Regions from separate parts of the Bradyrhizobium sp. LTSP857 genome, predicted to be linked through region 3. Evidence: predicted binding sites of a transcription regulator. Region 3 holds the regulator's gene; each other region holds the start of a gene.

Region 1 (3,273 bases), on a different contig from region 3:
AGGCGAGCAAGGGCGCGGTCGGCCGCACGCTGCAAAACCTTCAGGCTGCCGGCGTCGATCCCAAGACGATCGATGCCGTGCTGCTGTCGCATCTGCATCCTGACCACACCAACGGCATCCGCCTGGCCGACGGCGCGCTCGCCTTCCCGAATGCCGAGATCATGGTGCCGGGCAAGGACTGGGAATTCTGGACCAGCGAAGACAACGCCGCCAAAGCCGAGTCCAATGCGATGATGAAGGGCTACTTTGCCAACGTGAAGAAGACCTTCGCCGGCCTCGAATCCAAGGTGACGAAGTATGATTGGGGCAAGGAGGTCGCGCCAGGCATCACCTCGATCGGGACGCCGGGCCATACGCCCGGTCACACCTCTTTCGCGATCGCTTCGGGCGACGCAAAAGTGCTGATCCAGTCCGACGTCACCAACATCCCGGAGTTCTTTCTGCGCAATCCGGACTGGCACGTTGCGTTCGATACCGACGGTCCCCTGGCGCAGCAGACGCGCCACAAGTTCTACGACATGGCGGCGGCCGAGAAGGCAACTGTGATCGGCTTCCACTTCACCTTCCCCTCGGTTGGACATGTCGAGAAGGACGGTGCCAAATACCGCCTGATCCCGTCGGCGTGGAATCCAACGATCTGATCGAGGTGACGCAGTTGCGCTAAAGATCGGGCCGCCTCTTGGCGGCCTGATTGTTTTGAGCGACCGTCTGCTTTCGTGAAACGCTGGGTTTCCAAATCCAGCCGGTACATGCACTTGCATCCATTGGCCGGGATCGCTTAAGTGCCGCCCCGGCACTCCCGCTCAAGACTTCGAGGACAACCCATGGCCTACAACATCGTCGTAATCGCCGGCAGCCTGCGCAAGGACAGCTTTTCGCTGAAGATCGCCAATGCGCTGACAAAGCTCGCGCCGGCCTCGCTCAAGCTCGAGGTCGTCACACTGGCAGGCATCTCGTTCTTCAATCAGGATCTCGAGGGCGCGCCGCCCGCGGACTGGCTGGCTTTCCGCGATAAGCTCCAGAAGTCGGACGGCGTTATCTTCGTCACGCCGGAATACAACCGCGCGATCCCGGGCGTTCTGAAGAACGCTATCGACGTCGCCTCGCGGCCCTATGGCAAGAGCTCGTTCAACGGCAAGCCGGTCGGCATCGTCTCCAACTCGCCGGGCCCGCTTGGTGGCGTCAGCGCCGCCAAGACGCTCCAGAACATCCTGCCGGGCATCACCGGCCCGATCATGCAGCAGCCGGAGATCTATCTGAACGCGGTCGGCGATGCCTTCGATGCCGACGGCAATCTGGCCAAGGAGTCCCTGAAGCCCGTGCTCCAGGCGTATATCGACGCCTTCGCTGCGCACGTGGCGAAGCATCACGGCTGAGGACGCGCTCTCCGTCATGCCCGGCACAAGGCCGGGCATGACGTTTGGGGCGGGGCATCGGAGCGAGGCCGGGCAGGGGACATTAGCACTCCCTTAACCAAGCTGCCCCATCTTGCCAAAATGGTCTCCCGCGCGCGTCTGAAATCGATCCTGACCGGTCTCGCCCTCTACGCGATGGCGGCCGCCATCGTCGGCTATTTCGGCGTCAACGCCTATACCGGCAAATACGGCCTCAACGCCCGCCAGGAACTCGACCGGGAGATCATCGCGCTGACGAGCGAGCTGGCGCAGCTCAAGCGCGAGCGCGCCAGGAATGAGCAGCGCGTGTCGCTGCTGCGCTCCGAGAAGATCGATCCCGACATGCTGGACGAGCGGGCGCGCTATCAGCTCGACTATGCCAATCCGCATGATCTCGTTCGGATGACCCCGGCGAACTGAACAGAGCGTCCCCGTCGCAAGCGAAGGCTCGTTTTCGCCCCTTTTCGTCATCTGCCTGTCAGAGAAGTGAGACAAGACGACAAGCCCGGCATTCGATGCGATGCCGTGAAGATGGAGGCTTGTGATGCGGGACAATCGTTTGCAGCGGAAGGTACATATTGGAGCGATGCTGCTCGGCGCGGCGGCCCTGGCGTTGCTTCCATCGTCGATGGCCTTCGCACAGACTGGCCCGGCGCCGGCCAGCGCCAAGCACTTCCTGACCGTTGACGGAAAAGCACCGTTGATTCTCGGACATCGCGGCGTGCCCGGGCTGATGCCCGAGGAGACCGAGGCGTCGTACGAGCTCGCCGCGGCGCTGGGGACTGACGCGCTCGAAGAAGACCTGCATCTCACCAAGGATTGCGTGCTGGTTGCTCGCCACAACCCCTGGCTGGCCGACAACACCAATGTTGCCGAAGTGGCGAAGACCAATGCGGCCGTGGCGGCCCGCAAGCGCACGGTGCCCGGTGTGCGCGTCAAGGCGCCGGCCCCCACCAATGGGCCCGCTGACTACCTCATCGATCTCACCGATCCGGCCGATCCCAAATCGGTGCTGAAGTCATTGATCGTCGACGGCGAAGACCATACCAACGACTGGTCGATCACCGACTTCACCATGGCCGAGCTGAAGAGCTGGATCGCCGGCACCACCTATGATGCGGCCAACGAAAGGCCGAAGGTCTTTAACGGCAAGTTCCCGGTCATCAGCTTCCAGGACATCATCGACATCGCCAAGGCCAAGAGCAAGGAGACGGGGCGTTCCATCCTCGTCTATCCCGAAACCAAGAATCCGACCTGGAACAATGCCCAGGCGATCGCCAATGGCTGCGGCGCGTCCGGCAGCCATCCGCTCGAGGATGCCCTGATCAAGATCATCAAGGAGAACGGCCTCAATACGAAGGACGCGCCTATCCTTGTTCAGAGCTTCGAGCCCGGCAGCCTCAAATATATGCGCGGCCATGGCCTGGAGACGCGGCAGGTCCAGCTCGTCGACGGCAACGGCATCGACTTCAAGACTGGCAAGGTCCTGCTCAACAACATCACCAATTCCCGTCCGTTCGACTGGACGGTGTCCGGTGACCCGCGCCTGTACGATGCAATGCTGACCCCGGAGGGCCTAGCGGAGATCAAGACCTATGCCGACGGCATCGGGCCGTGGAAGGCTTACATCGTTCCGCTCAAGATTGCGCCGTGGAAGGACAGCAATGCCGACGGCACGCCCTACAAGGGATCAACGCCGGAGGCTTCGACGCAGGAGCCGACCAGCCTGATTGCCGATGCGCACAAGCTCGGCCTGTTCGTGCATGTCTTCACGTTCCGGAACGAGAAGAAATATCTGGCCGCCGACTATCACGCCGATCCGGCCCAAGAATATCTCAAATTCTTCCGTCTCGGCGTCGATGGGGTCTTCACCGACTTC
Region 2 (3,273 bases), on a different contig from region 3:
GAAGGCCAAGCCATAGCCGCGGGTGAAGCACGGCGCTTCCGTCGCAGAACCCTTGAACTGGTTGACCATCTGGCATTCGGTGAGCTCGATGGAGCCGAGCGGCACGGCAAAGCCGACGTCTTCCGCGGCGAATTCGACCTCGACCTCGCCGAAGCGGATCTCGCCGGCGAAGGGATGGTTTCGGCCATAGCCGCGCTGGGTGGAATAGCCCATCGCCAGCAGAAACCCTTCGTCACCGCGCGCGAGATTTTGCAGGCGCAGGTCGCGGTCCGCCGGAAAATTCAGCGGCTCGCGGGTCAGATCGCCGACGCTGGCGCCGTCTTCGGCTTGCGGCGAGGATTCAATCAACCCATCGCGGCCCAGGATATCGGTCACGCGCGGCGTCGGCGCCGTCGAGGCCTCGCCCGTTGCCGGCACTTCAGGCACAAAACCTTCGGCGAGCGCGGGATCAAGCAGCCGATGCGTGTAGTCGAAGGTCGGCCCGAGGATCTGGCCGCCGGGGATGTCCTTGAAGGTCGACGACACCCGCCGCTGCACCCGCATCGCGCCGGTATCGACCGGCTCGCTGGCGCCGAAGCGCGGCAATGTGGCGCGGAAGGCGCGGACCAGGAAGATCGCTTCGATCAGATCGCCGCGCGCCTGCTTGATCGCGAGTGCTGCAAGCTCGCGATCATAGAGCGAGCCCTCGCTCATGACACGATCCACGGCGAGGCCAAGCTGCTCCGAAATCTGGTCGAGCGAGACTTCCGGAACGCTCTGGTCGCCGCGCCGCGCATTGGCGAGCAAGCGATGGGCGTTCTCGATGGCGCGTTCGCCGCCTTTGACTGCGACATACATGCTTCAGCTTCCCTTGCTCACGACGCGCGTGGTGCGCGGGATCGCAACCACGGCGTCATCGGCGACCAGAACCAAATCGATACCGCGTGGGAACAGCGCCTCGTTCATACGCAGCCGCTCGAACAGATCGGCCGGCTTGATGGTTGCCTGGAGCGTCGCGACACCGTCGATGCCGGGGCCGCGCAGCTCAAAGCTCCGTCCTCGGTCCAGGCTCTCGACCTGAATGATCACCGTGGTCGAACGATCCGGATATTCGCTGGTGCCGAGCGCGAAGCGCTCCAGCGCCGGAAGCGAGGCGCCATCGCTGATCAGCGCGAAGCTCGCGATCGAGGAATCCTGGATGACTGGTGCGCCGGTGTGGAATTTCAGCCATTTCACGACGTCGGAACTTTCCGACATCCGCGCATCGAGCCAGAGCGGCGTATCGTGGTCGAACAGCGTCAGCGCGATCGCAGCCGTGCCGCGCATCATCGTGTCAGGCGTTCCCGCCATAGGCACAATGCGCTGGACCGAGCCCGGTCGCGCCATCGCGTCCATGACTGAGCGAAAGGTCGATTGCGCCGACAACACCTTGTCGACGAAACCGGGCGGCAGTTCCGCAATCGTGGTCATGGCCTCACCCCTCACCGCGCACCATGGTGTAGAAATCAACCTTCGTCGCAGCGGTCTCTTCGGCCGCCTGCTTGCGCCGAATCATAAGCTGCTCGCGCAACGGTGCGATTACATCGCGTTCGACGGTCGCGCCAAAATCCTGCGACTGCACCAGCGCATCGCACAGCGCAATGAGCCGCGCCTTCTCACCGTCGCGCCCGAGGGTGTAGCCGAAGCCGACTTCGCCGCTCGCAAGCCGCACCGCCGCGCGCGACATCGTGGCCTCGCCGAGGTTGAACGGCGCGCCGTCGCCGCCGACCCGGCCGCGCAGCATCACCAGGCCGTTTTCCGGCTCGCGCAGATCCTGATGGCCAGGCAGGGGAATCGCGCGGAGGCGAGCGGCGATCTCGCCCGCCTCCGCGTGCGCCAGCACGGCCATGGCGGCCTTGCGCTGGGCTTGCTGGGTAGTGTGCTGGGTCACCGAAACCACCGACCTTGTCGAATTCAAGTTGTCTATGATAATAGACAACTTGATACGGAAGCGCCATGACTGTTTCGTGACAAAGGTGTGATTTTCGGGCTAGGCTGACCGGCAACATGAGCATGCAGGACACCGCCTCTTCAGGCGTCGCGCTGTGGCGCCTCGTTGCCGACGGCATCGAGCGCGGCATCGCCGACGGTCGCTTCGCCGCAGGCGACAAGCTTCCGGGCGAGATGGAGATCGCCGAAACCTATCGGGTGAACCGCCACACCGTGCGGCGTGCGCTCGCAGCCCTTGCCGAGCGCGGCCTGGTACGCGCCGAGCGCGGCAGCGGAACTTATGTCGAGGCGCAGAAACTCGCCTATCCGCTGCGCTCGCGCACGCGCTTCTCCGAGATCGTCGGCGCCGGCGGCCGCGAGCCGCGGGGCCAGTTGATCGAGGCGTCCGAAGACGTCGCGACCCGCGAACTCGCGCGGGAGCTGGGCTTGAAGATCGGCGCGCCACTAGTCCGGATCGAGGCCATTCGCCTCGCCGACCGCACGCCGATCTGTGTGTCCACCACCTGGCTGTCGGCAGAACTGTTTCCGAATGCGGGAGTCGTATTCGCGGCGACGCGCTCGATGACAAAGATGCTCGAGCATTACGGCGTCCGCGACTATCGCCGCGGCGCGACCCGGATCACCGCCGGCATCGTCGACGCCACCGACGCCGCGCGACTCGATCTGCCGCTGGGACGGCCGATCCTGGTGGTCGACGCCACCGATCTCGATCTCGACGGCAAGCCGCTGGTGACCAAGCATTCGCGGTTTGTGGCGGAGCGGGTGGAGTTTCTGGTGGAGCCGTAGGGGAGCGCTCTCTCCACGAATCCGGACTCGTAGGGTGGGCAAAGGCGCTCTTGCGCCGTGCCCACCATCTTTCCAAGCGTTCGTAAAAATGGTGGGCACGCTTCGCTTTGCCCACCCTACGGCACCGGCGATTACGCCACCGCCCGCCGCCCGATAATCGCAAAGCGCAGCTTGCTCGAAATGAAATCGATCGCAGCGACCGCGACCAGAATCATCAGGATCAGGAACGACACTTTCTGCCATTCCAGCACGCGGATCTGCTCTGCGAGCTGAAGGCCGATGCCGCCGGCGCCGACGATGCCGATGATGGTGGCCGAGCGGGTGTTGGATTCGATGAAATAGAGCACCTGGCCCGCGATCACTGGCAGCACCTGCGGCAACAGGCCGAAACGGATCTCATGCAAGGCGCTGCCGCCGGACGCGCGGATGCCCTCGACCTGTTTCTGGTCGGCGCCCTCGATCGCCTCGGAGAACAGCTTGCCGAAGGCGCCGAAATCCGACACGGCGATGGCGAGCACG
Region 3 (3,273 bases):
CTTGGCACCACGGGTGTCAATGCCGCCGGGAAAGCCTCGCGAAACGCTGAATCCGTAGTCTTGCGGTGCCGAATTTGCGGATTTTGGCCACGGAACATGTGGAAGCGAGTCGGCGGACTCTTGCGCGTGAGTCACGCCATATTGTAGCGTTTGGTTTGTCAGATACGACATCTCGTGCAGCGGTTCTGATCTCTAAGTCCTCTTGTACCGGCGTAAACGTTCGGGCGCGTCTTCGTGCCCGGCGAGCCTTAAGGGATTCTGACGGCACGGGTTTTTCGAGACTTAGCATTCGTTGTGCGCCCCAGGATGGCTGGCGCGCGGCGAAGGAAAGGGTGCAATGACGGTTTTGACTTGGTCGGACGATCGCGTCGAGCAGTTGAAAAAGCTCTGGGAGGCCGGATTGTCGGCCAGCCAGATCGCGGCCGAGCTCGGCAACGTGACCCGCAACGCCGTGATCGGCAAGGTGCACAGGCTTGGCCTGTCGGGCCGCGCCAAGAGCCCGTCGTCGGCTGCTCCGCGGCCGCGCAAGGCGCGTCCCGCGCAGCACATGATGCGGGTGAGCCGGCCGATTGCGCGCGGCAACACCGCGCTGGCGCAGGCCTTCGAGGTCGAGGTCGAGGCTGAACCGGTCACCTACGACAACGTGGTGCCGATGAGCCAGCGGCTGTCGCTGCTTGAATTGAACGAGGCAACCTGCCACTGGCCGGTCGGAGATCCCTCGAGCCCGGATTTCTTCTTCTGCGGCGGCAAGGCGCTTTCCGGCCTGCCCTATTGCGCCCAGCACTCGCGGGTCGCCTACCAGCCGGCGTCGGATCGCCGCCGTGCGCCGGTGAAGCCGGGTCCGCGCTGAGTTAGTCGATTTAGCTGGTTGCTAACGGCTGCCGTCACATGATGACGGCGCAACAAATTCAGTGTCGTCCCGGCGAAGGCCGGGACCCATACTCCGAGAACGCAGTTATTGCGCGAGAGGGCGACTCCGAGTCTTCGCCAAACCACACCCTGTGGTTATGGGTCCCGGCCTTCGCCGGGACGACATCGGAGATGGTCGCGGCGGTTAACAAACTAACCGCAGAAACCTACGCCTGCTCCGCCTTCGCAAAACGATCGTCCAGCGCATAACCGGCACCGCGCACGGTGCGGATCGGGTCCTGCTCGCGGCCGAGATTGAGCAGCTTGCGCAGGCGGCCGATATGCACGTCGACGGTGCGTTCGTCGATATAGATGTCGCGGCCCCAGACGCTGTCGAGCAGCTGCTCGCGCGAAAACACCCGGCCCGGATGCTCCAGGAAGAACTCCAGCAGGCGATATTCGGTCGGACCGAGATCGATCGGACGGCCCGAACGCGCCACGCGGCGTTTTTCACGGTCGAGCTCGATGTCGCCAAAAGCGAGCACCGTGGCGAGCCGCTCGGGGCTTGCGCGCCGCAGCAGACCCTTCACGCGCGCCAACAGCTCGGGCACCGAGAACGGCTTGACGATGTAATCGTCGGCGCCGGTCGCCAGTCCCCGCACCCGCTCGCTCTCCTCGCCGCGCGCGGTGAGCATGATGATCGGGAGTTGCTTGGTGTCGGACCGCGCACGAAGCCGCCGGCACAGCTCGATGCCGGAGAGGCCCGGCAGCATCCAGTCGAGCACGATCAGATCGGGGATGTGCTCCTTGAGACGGGTGTCGGCGTCGTCGCCGCGCATCACCGTCTCGACGTCATAGCCGTCGCCTTCGAGGTTGTAGCGCAGGAGCTCGGTGAGAGCTTCCTCGTCTTCAACAACCATAATGCGTGCGCCCATGGGGTCGTCGCTCCTTAAGTCTTCAGGTGTTCGGGACCGTCGTGGCGAAGGTCGTCATGTCGCCCTTCGGGCGCTTGTCGGTCATCGCCTGACCTTCGATCATGTAGAACACGGTCTCGGCGATGTTGGTGGCGTGATCGCCGATCCGCTCGATGTTCTTGGCGCAGAACATCAAATGGATGCAGAACGAAATGTTGCGCGGATCTTCCATCATGTAGGTGAGGAGCTCGCGGAACAGCGAGGTGCAGATGGCGTCGACTTCCTCGTCGCCCTTCCACACCGCCATCGCCGCCGGCAAATCATGCGCGGCATAGGCGTCCAGCACCGACTTGACCTGCTGCTGCACCAGATCGGTCATGTGCTCGAGGCCGCGGAACAGCTTGAGCGGATGAAAATCCGTCTCCAGCGCCGCGACGCGCTTGCCCATGTTCTTGGCGAGGTCGCCGATGCGCTCGAGATCGGTCGCAACGCGCATGGCGCCGACGATCTCGCGCAGATCGACCGCCATCGGCTGGCGGCGGGCGATGGTGAGCACCGCGCGCTCCTCGATGCGCTTCTGGAGCGCGTCGAGCTCAACGTCGGTGATGACGACGCGCTGGCCGAGCGCGACGTCGCGGCGGATCAGCGCGTCGACGGAATCGACGATCATGCGCTCGGCAATCCCGCCCATCTCGGCAACCAGGCGCGTAAGTTCCTGGAGGTCGGTGTCGAAGGCCTTTGCGGTATGTTCAGAACCCATGTCCCGTCTCCTCAGCCGAACCGGCCGGTGATGTAATCCTGCGTGCGCCGATCAGTCGGCGACGTGAAGATCTTGCTGGTGTCGTCGAACTCGATCAGCTCGCCGAGATACATGAAGGCGGTCTTGTCGGAGACGCGGGCCGCCTGCTGCATGTTGTGGGTGACGATCGCAATCGTGTAGCTCTCGGACAATTCCTGGATCAGCTCCTCGACCTTGGCGGTCGAGATCGGGTCGAGTGCCGAGCAGGGCTCGTCGAACAGGATCACCTCGGGCCGCACCGCGACGGTGCGGGCGATGCAGAGGCGCTGCTGCTGGCCGCCGGAGAGCGACAGGCCGGACGCGTTGAGCTTGTCCTTGACTTCGTTCCACAGCGCGCCGCCACGCAGCGCCTTCTCGACGCGGCCGTCCATCTCGGACTTCGATATCTTTTCATAGAGACGGATACCGAAGGCGATATTCTCATAGATCGTCATCGGGAACGGCGTCGGCTTCTGGAACACCATGCCGACGCGGGCGCGGAGCAGATTGAGGTCGAGCTTGGGGTCGAGAATGTTGGTCTGGTCCAGCATGAGCTGACCGGTGACGCGCTGACCCGGATAGAGGTCGTACATCCGGTTGAAGATGCGCAGCAGGGTCGACTTGCCGCAGCCCGACGGGCCGATGAACGCCGTGACGCGGTTGGCACCGAGCGTCAAGTTGATGTTCTTCAACGCGTGGTGCTCGCCATAATAGAAGTTGAGGTTGCGCACC

Evidence for each region. The regulator PhoB, encoded in region 3, activates phosphate uptake and scavenging genes when phosphate is short. The targets are predictions, from matches to a motif close to TGTCATNNANCTGTCAT.
Region 1: the regulator PhoB is predicted to act here: its motif matches at 1,860-1,876, upstream of UP06_RS31470 (glycerophosphodiester phosphodiesterase family protein).
Region 2: the regulator PhoB is predicted to act here: its motif matches at 1,975-1,991, upstream of phnF (phosphonate metabolism transcriptional regulator PhnF).

The regions. Positions count from the first base shown of each region.
Region 1 covers NZ_JYMS01000046.1:434,579-437,851, reverse strand. The annotation lists gene UP06_RS31485 (MBL fold metallo-hydrolase) at 1-641, shown strand, start outside; gene UP06_RS31480 (NADPH-dependent FMN reductase) at 825-1,376, shown strand; gene UP06_RS31475 (FtsB family cell division protein) at 1,497-1,814, shown strand; gene UP06_RS31470 (glycerophosphodiester phosphodiesterase family protein) at 1,939-3,273, shown strand, end outside.
Region 2 covers NZ_JYMS01000016.1:6,540-9,812, forward strand. The annotation lists gene UP06_RS07705 (carbon-phosphorus lyase complex subunit) at 1-837, opposite strand, end outside; gene phnH (phosphonate C-P lyase system protein PhnH) at 841-1,449, opposite strand; gene phnG (phosphonate C-P lyase system protein PhnG) at 1,454-1,867, opposite strand; gene phnF (phosphonate metabolism transcriptional regulator PhnF) at 2,026-2,754, shown strand; gene phnE (phosphonate ABC transporter, permease protein PhnE) at 2,886-3,273, opposite strand, start outside.
Region 3 covers NZ_JYMS01000037.1:40,240-43,512, reverse strand. The annotation lists gene UP06_RS23690 (GcrA family cell cycle regulator) at 338-850, shown strand; gene phoB (phosphate regulon transcriptional regulator PhoB) at 1,077-1,784, opposite strand; gene phoU (phosphate signaling complex protein PhoU) at 1,807-2,523, opposite strand; gene pstB (phosphate ABC transporter ATP-binding protein PstB) at 2,535-3,273, opposite strand, start outside.